3 regions of the Phytohabitans houttuyneae genome follow, and region 3 is predicted to be linked to each of the others. Evidence: riboswitches for the same ligand, from Rfam matches in the RefSeq annotation. Region 3 holds a riboswitch; each other region holds the start of a gene.
What was found. A riboswitch is a leader RNA that binds a small molecule or an ion and turns the genes downstream of it on or off. The one in region 3 is predicted to bind cyclic di-AMP.
Positions count from the first base shown of each region.

Region 1 (2,257 bases), on a different contig from region 3:
CAGCCGACCCCTGACCATGTCCCCTGACTGACCACTAATCCGCCATCAGGCGACAGCCCTCGGTATCTTCCCAGCTCACGGTGTCCGTGCGCAGTGGCCGACCTTACGGGGTAAGGCATGGACTGCAAGATCCACCTGTCTGATCTTTCCCTACCTGTGCTTCTGCAGATCTTCGAGCTGGATTACGCGAGTCCGCCCAGAGTTCGGTGCCGTCGTCGCGGTCGGTGACTGTCGATCAGGTGCAGGCGGTGTGAGCTTCGAGACCTTGGTGAGTTAGCGCGTTATTTCGCCGCTAACTTGCCAAGATTTGCCGGAGCGGGCTCCTGGGGTGAGCTGGGCGACCGCGGAGGGTGAGGCCGCGGGAGCAACGGTCCGGACCACGGCGGACATCGCGGTAGCTCGCTAAAGCATCGATATGTGTACGTGGTTGGTGTGGTCGCTCGACGGGTCGCCGCCCGCGCCGCTGTACGACTTCCAGCCGGTGGCGGGGGACCAGAACTGGCGGTACCAGATCACGTACATCACGCCCAGGCGGTCGGCGTTGCGCACGAAGAAGGCGGCGAGGTTGTTGCCGTAGAGCTTGTCGCCGCCGGTGGCGTCGCCGCCGAAGCCGTTTGGCTCGGAGGAGAAGTCGCAGGCGCGGCCCTTGGGGTGCTCGAACGGCCCGCCGGGACGGAAGCAGTTGACGAAGCGTTTGAAGCCCAGCCGCTGGGTTTCCTTGAGCATGTGCAGCGTGCGGGGCGTGATGCAGCGGCCGGTGGTCGGGTCTTCGGCGGTGCAGCCCTGCGAGGAGAAGCCGCCGTCGCTGTTGCGTGGCGCCGGGCGGGCTTCGGGTGAGGTGGCGCTCACGAAGCCGCCGGTTGCCTTGCCGCCGACCAGTTGTAGCGCCTTTTCCGCCTCGGACTTCTGCCGGGCCATGATGGTGAGCTGCTTCTGCTCTTCCTTGACCTCGATGTCGATGGCGGCCTTGGCGCGGCTGGCCTGGGTGAGGGCGGCGTTGAGCTTCGCGAGCTTTGCGTTGTCGCGGGCGGCGAGCATGTCCAGCGCGGCCGCGCGCTCCAGGAACTCGTCCGGCGAGGCGCTGTTGAGCAGCAGGCTCATCGGGCCGATGCGGCCGTTTCGGTAGGAGGTGCCGGCCACGAGCGCTACCTCGGGCTCCATCTCCTTGATGGTCTCTTGAGCCTTTTCCAGCTCAAGCTGGAGCTGAAGCTGGCGGCCACGTGACTTGGTGACGGCGTTTCGGGCGTCGATGTAGCCCTTGCTCGTTTCGGAGAGCACGTCCCGCAGCAGCGGGGTGCCGCCCTCGTCGCCGGGGGTGGGCTTCGGCGCGGCGGATGCCCCACCTGGCCCGATGGCCACCCCGGAAAGCAGCGTGGCCGCCGCAGCGGCCAGGGCTACGGCCAGCGACCAGCGCCGGCGACGTACGGATGCCGTCATGCACAGTCCTCCCATCAGCCGCCGGCCGGGTTAGCTGACGGGTTCGGGACGGAAGGATCCCTACCGCTGTGCGGATTCACCCCAGTTACCTGGTTCCCCGACTCGCCCGTGCGGGCGATTAGGCGGCGGTGTGCCGCCGGCGCCGTGGGGGCACCGTCACGCGGCAAACCGCGGGAAAGCTTACCGGATCGACAGTGGACTCCAGCAACGCTCTGACCTGGGAAAAGCGTAGAAATCGCGTTAGCGGGCAACGACGTTCGGTAATGGATAGCGATGCGTGTCTACGCGACAACGCGTGGTTCGCTAGCGTTTCCTTCGTTCCACAGTCGATCGAGGCCGGTGACGCAGTACGTGTGCGGCCCCTCGCTCTTCGCGGTGTCGACCCAGGTCGTGCCGCGTGTCGTGGCCACCAGCCGGGCCGCTTCGCCGTCGACCCGGTAGACCGCGTAGCTCGTCGCGTCGCCGTCCCAGCGGAGCCGCACGCCGCTGTCCACGCGGTCGGCCTCGACCTCGGGCGCGGGTGGCCGCTTGCCCGGCAGGTGTGACATTGCCGGCACCAGCGCGGGCTCGCCGTAGTGCGCCTGCGCGTAGCGTGATACCGCGCCCAGGCGGTCGGCCTTCACCTGCCGCGCGCTGAAGTGGATGCTGCCGGTCACCCGGTACTTGCGGTTGAGTGCCAGCTGCTTGTCCAGCTCGTCCGGCTTGCTCCAGGCGCCCTTCTGCCCGATGCGGTAGTCGGCCTGGCCGACATAGAGCTGCACGGGGCTGTTGGCCACCAGCTCCGACCACCACGGCAGCAGCTTGGCGTAGTCGGCGATCG
Region 1 is NZ_BLPF01000001.1:3,563,417-3,565,673, reverse strand. It holds gene Phou_RS15890 (coiled-coil domain-containing protein) at 403-1,437, opposite strand; cyclic di-AMP (ydaO/yuaA leader) riboswitch at 1,441-1,572, opposite strand; gene Phou_RS15885 (glycoside hydrolase family 10-like protein) at 1,719-2,257, opposite strand, start outside.
Region 1: another riboswitch for cyclic di-AMP. It lies ahead of Phou_RS15890 (coiled-coil domain-containing protein); the one in region 3 lies ahead of Phou_RS46630 (coiled-coil domain-containing protein).

Region 2 (2,257 bases), on a different contig from region 3:
GCGCCATACCAGGCCGCGGGGTCGCTCGCGCTCCCCGCCGGTCCACCAATGCTTCTTTGGTACGAGGCCAGGAGTGCCGCCCCACCGGCGATGTTCGCCGCGGGGGTTGTGCGCAGGTCGGCCTCGGACGCACCCGTGATCGCCGCGGCACGGTCGAGCGTCTGCAGCGCTTGCGGCGCCGGGGCGGCCACGCCGCCGGAGTCGACGTTTCGGGCGGGGCGGGCGGCGTCGCCGCGCGGGTCCTCGCCGTCGTGGTCGTGGTGGTTGCCGGTGGGCAGCGACATCACGTACTCGGCGTCGGTGAGGTGCATCGGGCCGAAGCCGCCGCTGGTGCTGGGCGTGCCGGCGTTGGTGTCCCAGCGGGACTCCAGATAGGACACCGCGAGCAGCACGCTCTCCGGGACGCCGTGCTGTTCCGCGGCCGCTGCGTACTCCTGCTGTCTGGTGTCTTGCGTGGGGCTGGACGCGGGGACGGCGGCGGCCGGCATGAGGGTCGCCGCCCCGACCACCGCTGTCGTGAGGGCGATGCGCGTTGTCAGGTAGGGCATCAGAACCTCCGTTCGGGGATGGGGTCACCCTGGCTGTCGCCAGCCGTCTTCGTCAATAGATTCCGCCAGATGTAGCGCGCTCGTAAAAAAGCTTCACTCGGTCTCGCTCGCCGCTTTGTCCGCCTTGCCACGAAACTCCACAATCGAGCAATGTCACGCTTTATGCACACGACGCGCCGGTACACGCCTCGGAGTCACCGCGCTACTTCTTGTGTCCACTGTGAATTCCGCGCTAATTACCATTCACCGAGAACGTTTCGATACACGCGCCGCTACCGGCTCATATACGCACCGAGAGGGTTTTCCACAGCGCTTGCGCGGGTGATTGGGCCACTCCTACCCTTGGGGATCGTTGAGCCGGCGGTCGGCCTCCCAGCCTGGGAGACCACGGCTCAGCCCGCCGAGTCGAGAAAGAAACGAGCCGGGGACCCAAGCACTTCGGGGTGAATCCGCGAAAGCGGTAGGGCGCGCTCTCCCGCCCGAACCCGTCAGCTAACCCGGTAGGCGGCCAGGGAGAAGGAGTAACGGCTCCGGTGGCACGCTATGCCGCGCGTCGCACCGTAATCACCGCTCTTGTCGCTGTCGCGACCGTGCTCTCCACCGGCACCGTGGCACGCGCCCAGCCCACACCCGCCGAGATCGAGAAGCAGATCGACGCGGCCTGGGTCAAGCTGGAGCCGCTGGCGGAAAAGCACAACGCGACCCGGCTCGACCTCCAGGCGAAGCGCAAGAAGGCTGACGCGCTCGCCAAGAAGATCGCGCCGCTGCAGCTGCAGATCGACCTCGCCATGGCGAAGGTGGGAGAGTACGCAGCCGAGCAGTACAAGGGCGGCAACTTCTCGGCGCTCAACGCGATGTTGACGACAGGGTCGCCCTCGACCTTCACCAACCAGCTCGAGATGCTCGAAGTCTTCGCCCGCCGTTCGCAGAAGGACATTTCGGCGGTCGTCGACCTCCGCGCGCGGTACGTGGCGCAGAAGGAGCCGCTCGACCAGCTCGTCGGCCAGCTCACCGAAGAAGAGGCGCAGCTGGCGGCGAAGAAGAAGCAGATCGACGTCGAGATCGCCAAGCTCGAAAAGATGCGCCTGGACGCGTACGGGTCGGGTGGCGGCATCGGCGAGCTCCGGCCGGCTCCCTGCCCCGTGCAGTACGACGGCAGCGCCGGCACGAAGGCGGCCAAGTTTGCCTGCGCCCAGATCGGCAAGGGTTACGTCTTCGGCAACGAGGGCCCCAACACGTACGACTGCTCGGGCCTGACCATGAAGGCGTGGGCCGCCGCCGGCACAAGCCTGCCCCACAACGCGGCTCGCCAGCGCGGCCAGGTCCCGTCGGTCAGCCGGAGCAACCTCAAGGTCGGCGACCTCGTCTTCTACTACAGCGACCTGCACCACGTCGGCATCTACGTCGGTGGCGGCTACATCGTCGACGCGTCCAAACCAGGCGTGCCGATCCGGATGCGCACGATCAACGCCGCGCCCATCCACAGCTACGGCCGCCCCGGATAAAAGCGTTACCCACCCCCGTGGCCGCGCCTGCTGCGTGTTCCCCCGTCACGCACCCGCACCGGCCAGTAAAAGAGACGCCCTCCCATCCACCCGGGCTGGGAGGGCGTTCTCTTGTCCGTTCGTCCCAGCTCGTGGGTGTCGACTGCTGGGGCCTGTTCGTGATCGCCGGCGTTGGCTGGCTGCTTGGCCCCCGACGAGGCCGGT
Region 2 is NZ_BLPF01000001.1:4,196,055-4,198,311, reverse strand. It holds gene Phou_RS19335 (N-acetylmuramoyl-L-alanine amidase) at 1-548, opposite strand, end outside; cyclic di-AMP (ydaO/yuaA leader) riboswitch at 937-1,069, shown strand; gene Phou_RS19330 (C40 family peptidase) at 1,082-2,053, shown strand.
Region 2: another riboswitch for cyclic di-AMP. It lies ahead of Phou_RS19330 (C40 family peptidase); the one in region 3 lies ahead of Phou_RS46630 (coiled-coil domain-containing protein).

Region 3 (2,257 bases):
AGTCTTGCAAGCGCCGGTGACGCGAGCCGTGGGCGGTGGCGGCGCCAGGGACGGTGAGTGTGGCCGCGGTGAGGGCCGCGGCGGCGGATGAGGTGATCAGGGCTCGTCTTGTCAGCACGATGGGTACTCCCTGTGATCGGTCCACATCAGAATTCACGTACGTCTTTTCCAACTGGTTCGAAGTTCAACCGGTTCGACACTGATTCCCAATCTCAGGTTTGCATACATAGCAATGTCAGCATGTATTCTGTGCCGATGGGTGCCGGACACGACCACGGGACGGCCGCCGCGCGGGCTGGTGAGCGCCACCGCGGGCGGCTGTGGGGTGCGTTCGCCCTGCTGGCGGCGTTCATGGTGGTCGAGGCGGTGGCCGCGCTGCTCACCGGCTCGCTGGCGCTGCTGTCCGACGCCGGCCACATGTTCACCGATGTGCTCGGCATCGGCATGGCCCTGGCCGCCATCCACGCCGCCTCGCGGGCCGCCCAGGACCCGCAGCGCACCTTCGGGCTGTACCGGCTGGAGGTCCTCGCCGCCCTCGGCAACGCGCTGCTGCTCTTCGGCGTCGCGATCTACGTGCTCGTCGAGGCCGCGCGCCGCCTGGGCGACCCGCCCGACGTCCCGGCCGGCCCGATGCTCGCCGTCGCGGTCGCCGGCCTGCTCGCCAACCTCGTCGCGTTCTGGCTGCTGCGGTCGGGCGCGCGGGAGAGCCTCAACGTGCGCGGCGCGTACCTGGAGGTGCTCGGCGACCTGCTCGGCTCGGTCGGCGTGATCGTCGCCGCCGTCGTGATCGGCCTGACCGGCTGGTCCTACGCCGACCCGATCATCGCGGTCGCGGTCGGCCTGTTCATCCTGCCGCGCACGTGGCGGCTGGCGCGGGCCGCCGTGCGCATCCTCGTGCAGGCCGCGCCGGAGCACCTCGACGTGACCGCGGTCCAGCGGCGGCTGGCCGCCGTGCCCGGCGTCTGCGACGTGCACGACCTGCACGTGTGGACGCTGACCTCGGGCATGGACGTCGCCTCCGCACACCTCACGCTGGAGGAGTCCGCGCAGGTCGGGCCGGTGCTGGTGGCCGCCCGCGAGGCGCTGCACGACGACTTCGACATCGGGCACGCGACCCTCCAGGTCGAGCCCCGGTCGGGCGACTGCCACCCCGCCGGCTGGTAGAAACCGGCCCTGAGCAGGGCGTACTTGATTCGTCACGATCGGTGCAACAGTGTGCACATCGATGGAAAGCCGCTATTCTCGGCTCCGGCCAATACCCGGCGGCGCCCCCGGCGCAGGTGTTGGCCGCCGCCGAGTCGCCTTCGGGCGAGCCGGGGAACCACCGATCCACTGGGGTGAATCCGCGACAGCGGTAGGGAGACTTCCGTCCCGAACCCGTCAGCTAACTCGGTAGGCGGCTGACTGGAAGGATGGTTGATGGCTCATGCCCGCAGCCGGGTCAGCCTCGTCGCGGTGCTTCTCGCCGCGGCGTTCGCGCTGATCGGCATACCAGCGGAGCCGGCGGCCGCCGCACCCACCGACGACGAGGGCGGCACCGCCACCCTGCGCGAGCAGCTCGAAGCGGCCACCAAGGGTTTCCTCGCGGCGCAGAACACCCTGAACAAGTCCAAGAAGCGGCAGCAGGAGCTGACCACTCAACTGGCCCAGCTCGAGCGCGACCTGGTCGTCAAGAGCGAGGTGATCGGCGAGGTGGCCAACGTGGCGTACCGCCGCGGCCGGCTCGGCCCGATCTCCGCGATGCTCAACAGCTCCTCGCCCGAGGGCTTCATCGACCGCGCCGCGGCACTTGACGCGGTGGCCGCGACCGAGGACAAGAAGCTGCGCGACCTGCTCGACACCAAGGACCAGGCGGCCCGCGCCAAGCTCGCGCTCGACGGCGAGATCCGCGAGCAGCAGAAACAGGTCCAGGTCATGGCCGCCCGCAAGAAACAGGCGGAGACCGCCCTGAAGAACGCCGGCGGCGGCGAGGACGCCAGCGGGCCACCGAGCGGCAGCGGCAGTTCGGCCACCGCCGCGGGGTTCTCCGGCGGTTCGGGCTGCTCCATCCGCCCGGATCCGACCTCGAAGAAGGGCTGCATCACGCCGCGCACGCTGCACGCGGTGCGGCAGGCACAGGGGGCGGGGTTCAAGATTTTCGTCTCCTGCTACCGCGACGGTTCGTCGGGTGAGCACCCGCTCGGTCGCGGCTGCGACTTCGCGGTCAGCTCAAGCGACATCTTCGGCGGTACGGCCTCGGGTTCGGCCAAGACGTACG
Region 3 is NZ_BLPF01000004.1:987,151-989,407, forward strand. It holds gene Phou_RS46620 (SMP-30/gluconolactonase/LRE family protein) at 1-118, opposite strand, end outside; gene Phou_RS46625 (cation diffusion facilitator family transporter) at 256-1,164, shown strand; cyclic di-AMP (ydaO/yuaA leader) riboswitch at 1,282-1,415, shown strand; gene Phou_RS46630 (coiled-coil domain-containing protein) at 1,420-2,257, shown strand, end outside.